4 regions of the Pseudoalteromonas sp. J2K-J979 genome follow, and region 4 is predicted to be linked to each of the others. Evidence: predicted binding sites of a transcription regulator. Region 4 holds the regulator's gene; each other region holds the start of a gene.

The links. Region 4 encodes sigma-54, which starts transcription at its own class of promoters, with help from an activator protein. Its sites were predicted from a motif close to GTTGGCACGNNNNTNGNNT; they were not measured.
Positions count from the first base shown of each region.
Region 1: a site for sigma-54 is predicted at 2,151-2,169, ahead of flhA (flagellar biosynthesis protein FlhA). Genes of this name have one in related genera too.
Region 2: a site for sigma-54 is predicted at 2,303-2,321, ahead of fliS (flagellar export chaperone FliS). Genes of this name have one in related genera too.
Region 3: a site for sigma-54 is predicted at 2,431-2,449, ahead of AC3KVK_RS13180 (PEP-CTERM sorting domain-containing protein). Genes of this name have one in related genera too.

Region 1 covers NZ_CM200281.1:1,041,974-1,046,176, forward strand. Annotated here, with positions in the region: gene fliQ (flagellar biosynthesis protein FliQ) at 1-177, shown strand, start outside; gene fliR (flagellar biosynthetic protein FliR) at 177-956, shown strand; gene flhB (flagellar biosynthesis protein FlhB) at 973-2,103, shown strand; gene flhA (flagellar biosynthesis protein FlhA) at 2,208-4,203, shown strand, end outside.
Region 2 covers NZ_CM200281.1:1,021,834-1,026,036, reverse strand. Annotated here, with positions in the region: gene AC3KVK_RS04850 (flagellin) at 1-253, opposite strand, end outside; gene AC3KVK_RS04845 (flagellinolysin) at 318-2,135, opposite strand; gene fliS (flagellar export chaperone FliS) at 2,357-2,779, shown strand; gene AC3KVK_RS04835 (hypothetical protein) at 2,766-3,092, shown strand; gene pseB (UDP-N-acetylglucosamine 4,6-dehydratase (inverting)) at 3,169-4,170, shown strand; gene pseC (UDP-4-amino-4,6-dideoxy-N-acetyl-beta-L-altrosamine transaminase) at 4,167-4,203, shown strand, end outside.
Region 3 covers NZ_CM200281.1:2,876,961-2,881,163, forward strand. Annotated here, with positions in the region: gene AC3KVK_RS13170 (hypothetical protein) at 1-1,235, opposite strand, end outside; gene AC3KVK_RS13175 (PEP-CTERM sorting domain-containing protein) at 1,695-2,267, shown strand; gene AC3KVK_RS13180 (PEP-CTERM sorting domain-containing protein) at 2,492-3,067, shown strand; gene AC3KVK_RS13185 (hypothetical protein) at 3,129-4,203, opposite strand, start outside.
Region 4 covers NZ_CM200281.1:417,123-421,325, forward strand. Annotated here, with positions in the region: gene AC3KVK_RS01960 (HPr family phosphocarrier protein) at 1-184, opposite strand, end outside; gene rapZ (RNase adapter RapZ) at 186-1,031, opposite strand; gene ptsN (PTS IIA-like nitrogen regulatory protein PtsN) at 1,050-1,499, opposite strand; gene hpf (ribosome hibernation promoting factor) at 1,502-1,789, opposite strand; gene AC3KVK_RS01980 (RNA polymerase factor sigma-54) at 1,815-3,299, opposite strand; gene lptB (LPS export ABC transporter ATP-binding protein) at 3,361-4,086, opposite strand; gene lptA (lipopolysaccharide transport periplasmic protein LptA) at 4,083-4,203, opposite strand, start outside.

The DNA of each region.
Region 1 (4,203 bases), 620 kb from region 4:
GGTTTGATTGTGTCAATATTTCAAGCTGCGACTTCAATTAATGAGCAGACCCTCAGCTTTTTACCCCGTCTGATCGTTACGCTTCTGGCGTTGATTATTGGAGGTCATTGGCTGACACAAGAGCTGATGGATTTCTTCACTGGTTTAGTGCTGCAAATACCTGAAGTGGTTGGTTAATGGAGTTTCCGCTATCAATCATAATGCAGTGGTTAGCGGATTTTTTATTACCACTCGCCCGGATATCGTCAATGCTGATGGTTATGGCGGGTATCGGTGTGAGAACCGTTCCTACACGTATCAAAACCGGCTTAGCCGTGGCAATAACCTTTATTGCTGTGCCAATGTTGCCACCTGTTCCATTTACTAATTTATTTTCGTTTGAAATGGTCTTAGTGGTTTTACAGCAGATTTTGATTGGTGTTGCTATGGGCTTTGCATCGGTATTAATGCTTAACACTTTTGTGTTAGCAGGACAAATACTGGCCATGCAAACGGGCCTTGGTTTTGCATCAATAATCGACCCAACCAATGGGCAAAATGTGCCTGCTGTAGGACAATTTTATTTGATTTTAGCTTCGCTGTTATTTTGGGTGTACGACGGCCATTTGATTATGATGCAAATGTTGATTCATAGTTTTACTGCGCTGCCCATTGATGGAACATGGTGGGATCCAGAAAACTTTCGTGAGGTGGCCCTTTGGGGGGGGTGGTTATTTGCGACAGCGTTAGTGCTGTCTTTAGCGCCGTTGACTGCAATGTTGATTACTAGTATTTCATTTGGTGTGATGACACGGGCAGCACCTCAGTTAAATATTTTCTCTATTGGTTTTCCATTTACGTTAATGATGGGGTTAGTCATAATTTGGGCTACGATGGGTAACTTTGTTGTTCAATTCGAGTTTCAATGGCAACGTATGCTTGAATTAATGTGTAAAGTGTCGGGCTGTGGCCCTTAAAAGCTAAGGTTAAAGAATGGCTGAAGGCTCAGATCAAGAAAAAACCGAAGAACCCACGGAAAAAAAGCTCAGTGATGCCCGTAAGAAAGGTCAGATAGCGCGTTCGAAAGAAACAGGCACTGCTGTGGTTTTAATCATGTCGGCGGTGTCGCTGTTGATTTATGGGCCAACCATAGGAGCAGGCTTACACCGAGTGATGGCGAGGATGCTTAACTTAAATCGCAATGAAGCTTTTGATACCACGAAGATGTTCGCTGTTTGGGGAGATATTGGCAAAGAACTTTGGTTTGGTATGACGATGTTTGTGTTAGTTATTTTAGTTGCAGCCTTCATTGGGAATACGTTTTTAGGTGGCTTTAATTTTAGTTGGTCAGCCGCTGCACCCAAAGCAAATAAACTCTCACCTTATCAAGGTTTCAAGCGGATGTTTGGTCCGCAGGCCGTTATTGAACTAGTGAAAGGATTACTCAAGTTTTTACTGGTCGCTTTTACGGCTGTCTTGCTTATAAAAATGTATTTTTATGAGATTTTGCACCTTAGTTTAGAAACCATGCCCGGTAATATCGAGCATGCATTGAAAATTCTCGGTTGGATGTTTTTAGCACTCTCTTGTACTTTGGTTATTGTTGCTTTAGTCGATGCGCCATTTCAAAAGTGGAATCACAATAAACAACTGAAAATGACGCTGCAAGAAGTGAAAGATGAATATAAAAATTCAGAAGGTGATCCTCAAATCAAGGCGCGGATCAGGCGTACGCAGAGAGAAATGTCGCAGCGGCGCATGATGCAAGACGTACCAGACGCCGATGTCATTGTTACAAACCCGACTCATTATTCTGTAGCGCTTAAATATGACACAGAAAAAGCAGGGGCTCCGATAGTGTTGGCAAAAGGTATTGATGAAATTGCGCTGCAGATTAGAAAAATCGGTCAAGCGCATGATGTACCAGTACTTGAATCTCCGATGTTAGCGCGCTCTTTATTTCACACAACAGAGGTTGGACAACAAATTCCTGATCAGTTGTTTATTGCTGTAGCGCAAATTTTAGCGTACGTGTATCAACTTAAGCAATTTAATAAAGGACGTGGAAAACGACCGAATAAACCGTCTTCAAAGCTACCAATCCCAGATGAGTTAAAGTACTAACAAGCTGATTTTTAAAAACTATTTTTATTGTTTTCTCAAAGTTAATAACTGGAATGTATTTTGCTTTTACTCACTCAGTGTCAATTTTTTGAAATTAGTTGTGTATGAACCTTCAGGCTGTATTAACACAAATCAATAAAGATAAAATGGAGTACTTAAAAGGGGTTGGGACGCCTATTTTAGTACTTGCGGCGTTGGCGATGGTCGTATTGCCTATGCCTCCAATGCTGCTTGATGCGTTGTTTTCATTTAATATTGCTTTGGCACTGGTTGTATTGCTCGTTACTGTGTACACCATGAAACCTCTCGATTTTGGTGCTTTTCCTGCTATTTTGTTAATCGCAACGATCCTTCGTTTAGCTCTAAATGTTGCCAGTACTCGTGTCGTTTTACTCGAAGGCCATAATGGAGGAGATGCCGCAGGTCAAGTAATTGAGGCATTTGGTTCGGTAGTCATGGGTGGTAATTATGTTGTCGGTTTTGTGGTATTTCTTATATTGATCATCATTAATTTTGTGGTTATCACAAAAGGTGCGGGCCGGATTTCAGAAGTGACCGCTCGATTTACCCTTGATGCAATGCCGGGTAAACAGATGGCGATTGATGCTGACTTAAATGCGGGTTTTATTACAGCAGAGCAAGCACGAGAGCGCCGAAATGAGGTAACTCGAGAGGCTGACTTTTACGGCTCAATGGATGGTGCTAGTAAATTTGTTAAAGGTGATGCCATCGCCGGGATAGTCATCCTGGTAATCAATATTACCGGTGGCTTATTTATTGGTATGATTCAACATGACTTACCATTTAGTGTAGCGATGGAAGTGTACACTTTATTGACCATCGGTGATGGCTTGGTCGCACAAATCCCCTCTTTATTACTTTCAATAGGTACTGCGATTATTGTGACTCGTCAAAATGAATCACAAAATATGGGCGACCAAGTAAAGAAACAATTAGGGAATGAAAAGCCATTATTTATTACCTCAGGTATTTTAATTGTGATGGGCTTAGTACCTGGCATGCCGCACTTCGCATTTTTATCATTAGGTGCACTTATGGGGTATGGTGCATTTTATGCTCAGCAACAGGCCATTAAAGAAAAAGAAGCTATAGAAAAAGGCGAATTGCAACCCAGTACTGGTGTCACTGCGGCTCCAGCACAAGAACAAAAAGAGCTGAGTTGGGATGATGTTTCACAGGTTGATGTGATTGGCTTAGAAGTAGGTTACCGTTTGATCCCACTAGTTGATCAGGCTCAAGGTGGTGAGCTCCTAAGTAGAATCAAGGGAGTACGTAAAAAGCTCTCTCAAGAACTCGGGTTTTTAGTCCCGCCAGTGCATATCCGTGATAATTTAGAGTTAGACCCCAATGCTTATCGGATTACGCTCATGGGAGTTGCTGTTGGCGAAGGGGAACTCAAACATGGTAATGAACTGGCCATTAACCCAGGTCAGGTTTTTGGACCAATTGATGGCACACCAACAAAAGATCCCGCTTTTGGCCTTGAAGCTGTTTGGATAGGCCCTAGCCAAAAAGATGAGGCGCAATCACTAGGATACACTGTGGTTGATGCGGCCACAGTGGTTGCCACTCACATCAGTCAACTACTGCATAATAATGCTTCGTTGCTGCTAGGTCATGAAGAAGTACAAAATCTCCTTGATATGTTAACTAAGAGTCACCCTCGTTTAGTGGAAGGACTTGTTCCAGATGTACTTCATTTAACGACGATTGTAAAAGTTCTGCAAAACCTCTTGAATGAAGGTGTGCCTATTCGAGATATGCGTTCGATTGTGCAAACTTTAGTTGAGTATGGGCCCCGTAGCCAAGATGCAGATGTTTTAACCGCAGCAGTGCGTATTTCACTGCGTAGGTTGATTGTTCAAGATATAGTTGGCGCCACCCCTGAAATCCCTGTCATAACATTGGCGCCTGAGTTGGAACAGATGTTGCATCAGTCACTTCAAAATGCAGGTGACGAGGGTGCTGGCATTGAACCTGGGCTTGCTGAGCGGCTACAAAATTCGCTAAGTGAAGCACATCAAACTCAGGAGATGTCAGGTGAACCTTCAATATTGTTGACATCAGGAATGCTGAGAA
Region 2 (4,203 bases), 600 kb from region 4:
TAATACGCTGCGCCGCATCTTGCACACCTGAAAGACCAGCGTCTGCAACTTGATAATAAGACACGGCATCGTTAGCATTACGGGTTTGGTTTTCCAGAGAGTTTAATTGAGTCAGTAACTTATTCGATATTTGTAATCCTGCAGCATCATCTTTCGCGCTGTTGATTTTCTCACCTGATGAGATTTTTTCTTGGCTAGCAGCTATTTTATTAACCGTTGGGTTGATAAAAATATTAGCAGAGATAGGTTTCATGATGTTCCCTCCATTTATCTAAGCATAGCCCAAATACTGAAAAGAAAAACGATAAATAAGCAGTTTATTGAAGCAATGACAAAGCCAATTGAGGTACCTGATTCGCTTGAGCAAGAAGTGATGTTGCAGCTTGTTGAGTTATCTGCATTTTAGTTAATTCTGCTGTCTGAGCGGCAAAATCGGTATCTCTAATCCGAGCACGACTCGCGGACGAGTTTTCAACAATATTTTCCAAAATATTAATCGTTTTATCGAGCCTATTCATACTCGCCCCCAAAACAGCTCGCTGTTTGTCGACAATCACTAAGGCATCATCAACTGCAAAAATCGCGAATTGCGGCTGCTCAATGAGCTCTGCTTGTTCAAGCCCCAAATTCTTGGAATTAAATGATCCCAATGTAAACCCAATAAATTGCTGAGAATTTGCTCCAATTTGTAACGTAACAAATTCTCCTCCAGCTCCTTTTACTCCAACATCATAATCTTCGAGTAAAATTTCGCCTCCTGAAGGGGTGTTGTAAGTCGCACCGACATCAAAATCAGCAATCGTACTGTCACTATCGTTTAGAATTAAATATTCTCGAAATCCCTTTGTCCCATCTAAGCGACCACTGCCTGTCCCTTGCATCGTATTTTCTCTAATTTCGCCCCGAGATGCATCTCGCCCTCCTAGCGCACCATTGTCTAAATTAGTGAGATCCATTTCGGCTTCGACATATAATTGCAATCTTGTTTTTGCTGGGTTAGCAGCATCATCTCCTGTTGTCATCATATCTGTGAAAAAAGCAGCTTCATTTGCCCATTGCCCGCTGGCTGCGGTATTAAGCGAAGCATCAAACGATTGTCCTTTTGTAAGCTCTGACATAATGGTTTGCAAGCCATCGTCACCCAACTTGCTATGCATGTAACGCAGAGCCATATAACCACCAGAGTAAACAGCCGCAATTTCAGCCCCTGTAGAGGGCGAGAAACCTGTTACACCTTGTAAGTCATTCAAACTGTTGTTGCCACCTGCAGCGCCATCATTAATCACATTTGCTAAACCCAAGCTAGCACTGTCTGTCTTTAAGCGGCCATCAGCACCTCGAATTGATTCTGCCGTCCCTTCTATAAACCACGTGGGCAAATTTGTTAAATCGAAGTTTGCAGCCATAGTGGCATGCACCATTTCATGCAGAATTGTTTCGTTCAGTGCTAAGCTCGAATCATCATGAATTGACGCCGAATCAGGGAAGTCATCTTTATCAATCACCATAACCATTTGCACTGCCTTGCCACCAAGGTAACCGGGTTTGACATACGCTGCAGTGCCGCCATCACCATCTAAATGCTCGAGATCAATTTTTAGTGACCCACTTCCAATTATTCCAAATTGTTTTTTTATGATGTCTTCAGATTCTGATAACCATGTTTTTTGCAGTGCTTTGGCCATATCCCTTTCGACAGTATCAATCAAACTGCCACTTGAAGTTTGGAACAGATTTTTATCGCCAAAACGCGTGTCTTCATTAATATGATCGATTTCATCTTTTAATTGAATAAACTCTTGGTTTAAAGCCTTGCGATCAGATTTGCTGTAGGTCGCATTTGAGGCTTGAATAGCAAGCTCGCGCATACGTTGCAATGCGTTGGTAATTTCTTGTTGTGCACCTTCTGCAACTTGCAACATAGAAATACCATCATTCGCATTTCGTTTAGCAACGGTTAACCCATTAATTTGAGTTGAAAGTTTCGTGGATATTTGAAGCCCTGCCGCATCGTCTTTCGCTGAGTTGATTCTTAACCCTGATGATAGTTTTTCCATTGCATTATTCACCGCAGAGCTTGCATTGCTAAGCACTCTTTGGCTATTTATTGATGCAATATTGGTTACTATCCTCAAGACGATCAGCCTTTATTCTGATGTTAATACAGTCCTATATCGGTTCAATTGAATAAAACTTGAGCGCTTAAGTAATATTTTTAGTGAATTTGTTTTAATCACCACTTTTGTTAAAGTTCAGTCTAGATTGGCAGATAAAAAGGGTAACAATGGGTAGAGGACATATTAATGGTATGAACTTTGCTTAACTATTTTATCGCATTAAATTATACGGGTGTCCTATGTCTCGACTTTCGATTCAGAAATATAAATCAATGAAAATCAACAGCGCTGAGAATGCTGAACCATATGAGTTAATTCAAATTGTATTATCCAATATTATTGGGAAACTCACAGCAGCCAAAGCCTATATAGATAGAAAAGAAATAGAAAAAAAAGGGATCTCTGTGAGTGAAAGCATTACATTAATTGGTGCACTTCAAGACAGTTTAGATATGGAAAATGGCGGGGATATTTCAATCAATCTATTCCGTTTATATGAATTTACACAAACTAAGTTAGTTGAAGCAAACTTTGAAAATTCAAAAGATAAAATTACAGAGGTCATCAACATCTTCGCTGAAATTAAAAGTGGATGGGATGCAATCCCCAAAGAAATGAGACAAATACAGCCCACTTCAGAAGTGCAATATGCACAAGAATAATGATCTAACGTCATTATCGGGTGACGCATTATTGGCAACAATTGCAGAGCTGAATCAGCGACTCATAACAGTATTAGAGCAAAAAAACTATGAGGATGCAGAACCTCTCCAAAAAACCTTGAGAACAGTATTTGAGCAATGCATCAAGTTGGCAGAATCGGGACGTTTATCTGACATCGATGAATTTTCAAGACTGATTGAAGAATTTGAAATGATACGCACACAGTATGAATCCGAGCTGGCAAATATCAAACTTAAAATCGTTAAAATGAACAAAGACAAAAAGGCATTAAAAAAATACTCTAATTTATGAGGTAAATCTTTTTATATTTTTCACTTACTTAGCTAATATATAAGTAAATATTTATTCATTCTCATGAAGGCCCAACATGTTCGACAATAAAACAATACTTATTACTGGTGGTACTGGATCGTTCGGTAAAAAATACGTCGAAACTCTGCTGAAAAGATACACGCCCAAGAAAATAATTATTTTCTCTCGAGATGAACTAAAACAATTTGAAATGCAGCAAGTCTTTAACCATGACTGTATGCGCTATTTTATTGGTGATGTGAGAGATAAGGCAAGGTTAACGCGCGCAATGAGAGGTGTTGATTTTGTTATTCATGCAGCAGCCTTAAAACAAGTACCAGCAGCTGAATACAACCCTATGGAGTGTATCAAAACAAATATAAATGGTGCAGAAAACGTGATTGATGCTGCACTCGATAATGACGTAGAAAAAGTCATCGCTCTATCGACAGATAAAGCTGCCAATCCAATTAATTTATATGGCGCCACCAAATTAGCTTCCGATAAATTATTTGTAGCTGCGAATAACATTTCTGGTGGTCATAAAACAACATTTGCAGTAGTCAGATATGGCAATGTTGTATGCTCTCGAGGATCGGTGATCCCATTTTTCGAAAATTTAATTAACGCCGGTTCAGATCACTTACCTATCACTCATAAAGACATGACCCGCTTTTGGATTAGCTTACAAGATGGCGTTGATTTTGTTCTTAAAAACTTTGCAAGAATGTCAGGTGGTGAAATTTTCGTTCCTAAAATACCAACTCTAAAAATTACCGATCTTGCCACATCAATGGCACCATCATTGCCACAAAAAGAAGTAGGTATTCGTCCTGGTGAAAAGCTTCATGAAGTTATGTGCCCTGCTGAGCTTTCCTACCAAACGTATGAATATGCGGATCATTTTGTAATTGCACCCAGTATCAGTTTTAGTTCACGTAATAATGATTTTACAATCAATGCAATTGGTGAAAAAGCGGTATTAGTACCTGAAGGGTTTGAATATAACTCTTTAACCAACCCTCATTACCTTAAAGTTGAGGAGATCGAAGAATTTAATAATAAGGCGATGTCATGATCCCTTATGGAAGACAGGATATTAATCAAGCTG
Region 3 (4,203 bases), 1.2 Mb from region 4:
TGATGCCAGCTCATATTTTTTGGTAATGGGATACGATGCAATCTACCGTCAATAGTAAGTAACAGTTCACTTTTTTCACTACTCCAACTACCCGCTCTAAAATAAACATCTGCAGTATGCAACTTAGAGTCATGACTTGATAGTTGAATTGAAACCTCATTATTCTGATCCCACTTAGCAGACCATCGAGGCTGAATCTCACCTAAGTCAACAAAACCAAAACCGCCGGTGCGAATTTTACCTACACCACTTACTTCTATACTGTCGATATTTACAGAGCTGAAATGTTCATTTTTATTGATGTTTAATGCTGTAGCATATTCATAGTTATCGACATCAATAGGTGCATTAGACATAAAATTAACACCTGAAAATTCTGATGATTCTACTTCAGGATTAGCTTGTACAATTAGGCCTGCAAACATTACAGCACTGTACCCTGCTATAGTATCCGACTGAGTGATTGATATAAATTCATTCTTGCTAAAGACTATATCTAGCGCAATATCGTGCCATTTATACCCTTTAGGGATGACAATTCTGTACTCTTGACTATCACTTTTGATGATGAGAGATACTTCCTTCCCTGTCCATACTCCAGCTTTTAAGAATAACGTTGCTAATTGACTTTTACCTGTGGAGTTAAGTTTAAAACTCAAGCTATTTTTATGACTAAACTCCACTGCAGCATACCCACCAGCAATAACATTTCCTTCATAAAGAAACTGAAAATCTTCAATGTTTGGGATCGTCAATGCCCCCTCTTTTATAATAAAATTAATGTCATCGATTGAAGAAACTGGATTATTATCATTAAAGGGAAGCCCACTTTTAAAGCTATAAAGTGAATTGTTAAATATTTCGACATTGGAGACATTCGTTATAAACTGGTGCGAAAATCGGACTTCTGGTGATTCTGGTTCTGGGCTTCCTGGCGTTACAAGATCGATACAAGACTGTGGAGAAAACACTTGGCCTGCGGCGTTAAAAACACCCACTTTATAACAGTAACTACCTGATTCTGTTACCTCTTGATCGAGATAGCTCTCTGAACCCTGAGGTAAAACAGCTATTGTTTTATACTTGTTCAACTCCTCATCTATTGCTTTTTTTTGGACAATAAATCCACTTTCATTTTCAGAGTTATCTTTCCAAACTAAGTTTATAGCCGCCAATAAATTGAAAGCAAAAAGTAAGCTAAGAACATAAAAAATATAGAGTATTTTTTTATACATTTTTATCCACTCCATTTATTCTCAAAATTCTTCCTATTAAAAAGAAGCATAAAATAAATATCACACTAAAGATAAAGACAAACACTAACCACTTGAATTTAAATGTTAAAAATATAAATTCACCCTTACACCTATTAAAAGTGATTCCGCACTATAGTGAATAAAATTTTTGACCACAAGCCACCAAAAATAATAAACACTGAAGAATTAAGCAATTATTTAAATTTTATCAACAAGTTAAATAGTTTTTCATACTATGGCAGCCTCATTTTCCGGCTTGTTTAACTTCCCAAATTAATATTGTCGAAAAAACATACAAAAATAAGGCGTAATTGCAATTAAATACCACAGTTGATTGTTTTATATACATATAAATTACTGGCTTGTTATATGCAAATAAAAATATGCCTAGGAAGTTAGGGCATCAACTTAATGTTTAATTTTTAATAAAGGAATAACATGAAAAATTTAACTAAAGCGATTACCTGTATTACAGGACTACTCTCTGCAAGTGCATTTGCAAGCCCACTCTCTACTCCTCTTCAGGATATAACAGGTCAAATTGATTTTACTGGAGGAGCTTTTATTACCCTACACAACGGTTCTATAACTGAGATTGATTTCATAACACCAACCGTTGAGGGTTCAACCACTTCCGGATCTTTTCTAAGTACCATAGGTCAAGCAGTAAGCTTTATCGATCCATTTTCTGTCTCAGCCCCAACTTCACAGTTATGGAGTGTGGGTGTATTCTCTTTTGATTTATTGAACATTGTTTCCAATCAAGTTGTCGATTTTAATAATGATGGAAATATAGATTATGCATTTATTCAAGGAACAGGAACCATAAATGGTACAGGATATAACTCAACTGAAGGACAATGGAGCTTTTCTACTCAAGGTTATAAATTAGGTGAAGGTGGTAAGTTCAGTTTTTCTTCATCAACAATACCTGAGCCCGCCACTATCGCATTATTCGGGATTGGATTAATTGGTTTTGGAGCTATAAGACGCAATCCTAAACAGGTATAAATAAAACCTAGAATAATATAGGGTAAGAAATATCTGCTTTTATTCTGTTCTTTTTTACCCTTTATCATGAACTCGACATTAAAAATGTGTATCGAAAATGTCGAACAAACTTACACCCTCATTAAATAACATAAAAAAACCCATAAAAAACAACACACTAAAAGTTGGCACAGGTATTGCTTGTACAGGGGGAAATTAATCTAGACGTACTTTAAGGGAATTAAATGAAAAACTTATTTACTACAATCGCAGCTTCTGCAACTTTACTATTTGCCTCTTCTGCATTTGCAAACCCAGTTTCAACGCCTTTGCAAGCCATTACGGGTCAAATTGACTTCACAGGTGGTGCTATTGTAAAACTTAGCGGTGGCTCAATTACTGAAATTGACTTTTTTAATCCGCAAGTTGAAGCTTCAACAACATCAGGTTCATTCTCTAGCGCTATCGGTCAAACGGTTGACTTTATAGATCCTTTTGTTGTAGCTACGCCTACAACTCAATTGTGGACAGTGGCTGGTTTTAGTTTTGATCTACTGGATATCTTAGTTAATAAAGAGGTTGACTTTGATAATAACGGGAAAGCTGACTATGCCATTATTCAAGGTTCAGGTATGATCCACGGTAATGGTTATGAATCAACTTCAGGTCAGTGGAGCTTCTCAACTCAAGGATTTAATGGTTTAGGTCAAGGTGGAAAATTTAGCTTTTCTTCTTCGACTATTCCTGAGCCAGCGACTATCGCTTTATTAGGTCTTGGTTTAGTTGGTTTTGGCGCGGCTCGTCGTAACAAAAAAGCTTAAACCGAACCTTAGTAAGCAATAAAAAAACCCGCTTTTAGCGGGTTTTTTTTATTCAAATTCATTACTGTAAAGCAATTCCTGCAAATGCAACTTGACTATAACCTTCAATATTTCCAACTGGTTTTATTAAAATCTCTGCATTTCCTTCAAATTCAACATCGAGCTTTATATAGTACCACCTATTGTTTTTCGGTAACTCAATCAATTCATCTACTCCATTAATACTCACGGTGAATGAACCTGAATTATCTGAATAGGCTCCAGCAAAAATATATACACTAGCAAAATTTACTTGATTTAATTCACTAGAAAGTTGGATTGATGTTTCATTCTCGACATTCCAGTCCATACTCCAATGCTCTAGAGCTGATATTTCATCACCACTTTGTATGCTAAAGTAACTATTTCTTAGCTTTCCTTCTCCTTCATAGTTAATTGAATTAACTTGAGCTAATGAGTCGGATTCATTTAATACATGACCTGAAGCTGTTACGTATTTAGACCCTTCGATGCTAATCACTTTATTAGTTAACAAATCGACTGATTGAAGAGAAGCATATGAGTAATCTGGTGCAGTGGCACCACTAGATTCGTTATTTAAAACAATTCCAGCAAACATTACACTACTATAACCACCAACTGAAGTATCTGGATTAACTTTAACTGTGACCGTTTCTTTATATTCAAATTGCACGGCCACGTAATACCACCGATACCCTTTCGGTATCTCTATTTTCGTTGTTTCTGAGCCAGCAGTCACACTAAAACTTGTCACTTCAGAATCCCAAACACCTGCCATCATATAAAGTGTTGCCGTCTGAGAAGCTCCATTTCCTGTAAGTGTAAACTCTAGTGAATTATCAATATGAAACGGCATGTGAGCATAGCCATTTTCTAATTCACTCCCATGATCCTTAAAGATAAAAAAGTCTTTATCATAACGTTTCAATGAGCCACTATTTATATCAAAAGCCACGTTATCAATAGCCTCACTACTATATTCTGAGTTATATGTATAACCACTTTTAAAACTATAAAATTCCTTACCTGATAATTCGATCGCTTCAGGTTTAGAGATTAGCTCATAGGAAACGGCTGCAATCCCCCCCCCTTCTACAGGTGGCAAGGTTGGATCA
Region 4 (4,203 bases):
CTTCTTTTCCTTGGCTGCTTTCGAGCAACATTAATGCAAGTACGCTGTCCGCTTCGGCGGTTTTAGTATCTTGCTGTAAGGTGATATTAGCGTCAAAGCTCAGTGCCAGTTGAGCTAATGCTGTGGCTGCTCTGGCATGTAAACCTAACTTATTTTGAATCAAAAATGTATCTTCGCAGCGCATCTTATTTCTCTTGCTCACGGTGATGGACTTTTACATTCTTATGGCTGCGACAAAAGCTGTCGGCTAGAGTTTGAGCTAGATAGACTGAACGATGTTGGCCACCTGTGCAACCAATTGCAATGGTCAGATAGCTGCGATTATTACGCTCTAGATGAGGCAACCAAGTTTGTAAAAAGGTTTGGATTTGCCATGTGAATTTTTGCACTATGCTGTGGCTGGCCAAATAGTCTTTAACGGGTTGATCTAAACCATTTAATGGCTTTAACTCTGGCTCCCAGTGTGGGTTTGGCAAAAACCGTGCATCAAACACATAATCTGCATTTTTAGGAATGCCATGTTTAAAGCCAAATGACTCAAACGTGATAATAAGTTGATTGTCTTTTTTGCCTAAAACACGCTCGCGAATGGACTCAGCGAGTTGATGTACGCTTAAATCAGAGGTGTCAATAATGATGTCGGCACGGCTGGCGACAACATCAAGTAGCATTTTCTCTTGTTTGATGGCTGAATCAAGTGGTTGAGCATTGATTGAAAGTGGATGCAGGCGTCTTGTTTCTGAAAAACGTCGGATTAATGTCTGATCGTCACTATCTAGATAAAATAATGATGGTTTGGCAAACTCAGGTAAATATTCGAGAATTTCATTGAACTCTTGTTGCTCTTTGGGCAGGTTACGTACATCAATGCTTACGGCTATTTTATCGTAACTATCTGACACGCTGCGTACTAAAGAGGGCAGTAAATTGACGGGAATATTATCGACAGCATAGTAGCCAAGATCTTCTAAAACTCTTAATGCTACGGATTTTCCCGATCCTGAGCGGCCACTAATAATAATAAGTTGCACGGTACATCTCCTTGATGATTACGCAGCATCGATAATGGCGTAGAGCTCTTCATCGCACGTCGCATTACGTAATTGTTTGCAAAATAGCTTGTCCTTTAGTTTATCAGCAATTGCTGCAAGCGTCTGTAGGTGAGCTTGACATTCATCTTCAGGTACGAGCAGTGCTACAAAAATATCGACAGGTTTATTATCAATCGCATCAAACTCGATAGCTTCTTGATTGACGATTAAAATAGCGAGGCTTTTATCTAATCCTGCGAGTCGACCATGGGGTATTGCGATACCACGCCCTATTCCTGTGCTTCCAAGTTTTTCACGATTTAGAAGTGCGCCAAGAATCTCTTGTTCAGAAAGGTCAGGTCGTTGCTGGTGAGCAAGAGTACTGATGTGCTCTAAAATTCGCTTTTTGCTATGAAAAAGGACTGCAGCTTTGGTGCAGTCCTTTGAAATAAAAGAATTTAGTTTCATGATTAATGGCGTGAAAGTTTCTCTTTGTGTTTAATTACTTGGCGATCTAGTTTATCAATCAAGCCATCGATTGCCGCATACATATCTTGATGCTCTGATGTTGCAAATAATTCACCACCGGTGACATGGAGTGTGGCCTCTGCTTTTTGGACTAGCTTTTCGATATCCAAAATAACGTGCACGTTATTGATATGATCAAAGTGCCTTTCGAGCTTAGCAAATTTGTTAGTGACATAGTCTCTTAATGGCTCGGTGATTTCTACGTGACGACCAGTTAAATTAAGTTGCATAAGCATTTTCCTTCTATTTTACGTCTCAGATCAAACGTTTTCTCTGATTTGACGGGGGGATAGAGAGAGATTCACGATATTTTGCTATCGTGCGTCTCGCCACTTGTATTCCTTGCTCTGCCAATATATCTGCAATTTTACTATCACTCAAAGGTTTAGCCTGATTTTCTGCAGCGATTAGCTTTTTAATTAATGCTCGAATAGCTGTTGATGAGCATTCACCGCCATTTTCTGTACTGACATGGCTTGAAAAGAAAAATTTCAATTCATATATGCCCCGTGGGGTATGCATAAATTTCTGAGTCGTCACACGTGAGATGGTTGACTCATGCATCTCGACCATTTCAGCAACATCATTGAGTACCATAGGTTTCATTGCTTCATCCCCATGCTCAAAAAAGGCTTGTTGTTGCTGAACGATGCAATTAGATACTTTTAAAAGCGTGTCATTTCGGCTTTCTAAACTCTTAATAAACCATTTTGCTTCTTGTAAATGTGAGCGAATAAATTGACTATCTTCGCTGGATTTTACTGAGCGGCTCATAGCGGCATACTGATCATTAACTCTAATCTTAGGCATGCTTTCCGAATTCAGCTCAACTACCCAGCGGCCTTTTATTTTTTTTACTGATACATCAGGTATAACATACTCAGGCTGTTCTGTATTGATGCTGTCAGCGGGTTTAGGATTCAGGCTATGGATGAGTGCCATGACTTCTTTTAGCTCGTTTTCCTTAAGTTTGGTTTTCTTCATTAAGGTTCGATAGTCACGAGAAGCTAAAAGTTCAATATGTTCTTTTACAATGTCTTTTGTTTGTGCCAACCAAGGTGTATTTTTATCAAATTGATTAAGTTGGATCAGTAGGCATTCAGGAAAGTCCCGCGCAGCGATGCCGATAGGATCAAAGACTTGAATACGCTTTAATACTGCCTCGACTTCATCTAGCTCAACCGCTAAACCATCACTGCCTTCGCCAATACTGTCACAAATGTCTTCGGTTGATAAGGTTAAGTAACCTTGTTCATTGATGGCTTCGACAATAGCCGTGGCGATGGCTTCATCTGTGGGGCTAAATGGTGTCAATCGCAGCTGCCACATTAGATAATCTTGTAATGACTCAGAGGTGCTACCCTGATAAAGGGTGTCATTATCGGGTGCTGGGCCTGAGGACGAAGTCGATGGTCCTGCGCTGACATATTCATCCCAGCCAACATCCATAGGAAGTTCGTCAGTGAGGGAATCTTTATTGAGTGCATCTGATGACTCTATTTCAACTTCAGCGGTATGCTCGTGATCGTCAGTGGATTCTTTTTGGGAGTCGTTGGCATCGTTGTTATTATCATTGCCATATTCTGCTTCTTCAACTTCAAGCAGCGGGTTGCTATCAAGTGCCTCTTGAATTTCTTGTTGTAAATCTAAAGTACTCAGTTGCAGCAAGCGAATTGCCTGCTGTAACTGTGGGGTCATTGTAAGTTGTTGCCCAAGACGAAGTTGTAATGATTGCCTCATTTACGTCTAACAATCCTTTTGGTTATTAAAATAAATGGCACTTAGTTATGAAGTTAATTAACTATAGCTTGAATTGTTCACCTAGGTAAACATCACGTACTTTTTGATCTTCAAGTACCTCTTTAGGTGTGCCTGTTGCGATTAGTTCGCCATGTGAAACTATGTAAGCAGTTTCACAAACATCTAAAGTTTCCCTTACGTTATGGTCAGTTATCAACACACCAATGCCACGGTTTTTTAAGTGGCGAATTATTTTTTTTATATCTATCACTGATATTGGATCAACACCAGCAAAAGGCTCATCAAGCAAGATAAATTTAGGGTTTGCGGCTAACGCACGAGCAATTTCTACACGACGGCGTTCACCACCCGATAAAGCCATGCCTTGGCTATCTCGAATATGACAGATATTAAATTCTTCTAGTAGATTATCGAGTTGCTCTTCTCGCTGCGCTTTTTTGAGTTCTTTGCGTGTTTCTAGAATAGCCATAATGTTTTGATAAACAGTTAACTTTCTGAAAATAGAGGACTCTTGTGGCAAATAACCTATGCCCATTCTGGCTCGGCTATGCATGGGAAGTAAAGTGATATCTTCCTCATCAATGGTAATCAAGCCTTTATCACTAGGGACCAAACCAACGATCATATAAAATGTGGTGGTTTTTCCTGCTCCATTAGGGCCAAGTAATCCAACAATGCTGCCAGCTTTTACGCTCAGTCCTACGTTTTTGACCACTTGGCGGCCATTATAACTTTTGGCAAGTTGTTTGGCGTTGAGTGTGGTCATTTTTTGTCCTTTTCAGATGGCGTTAAAATGGTTCGCACGCGCTGTGTGGAGTTTTCGTCTTTAATCGCACTGATTAGCTGTTGCTTAATATCGTAGGTGATTTTCTCGGCACTCATT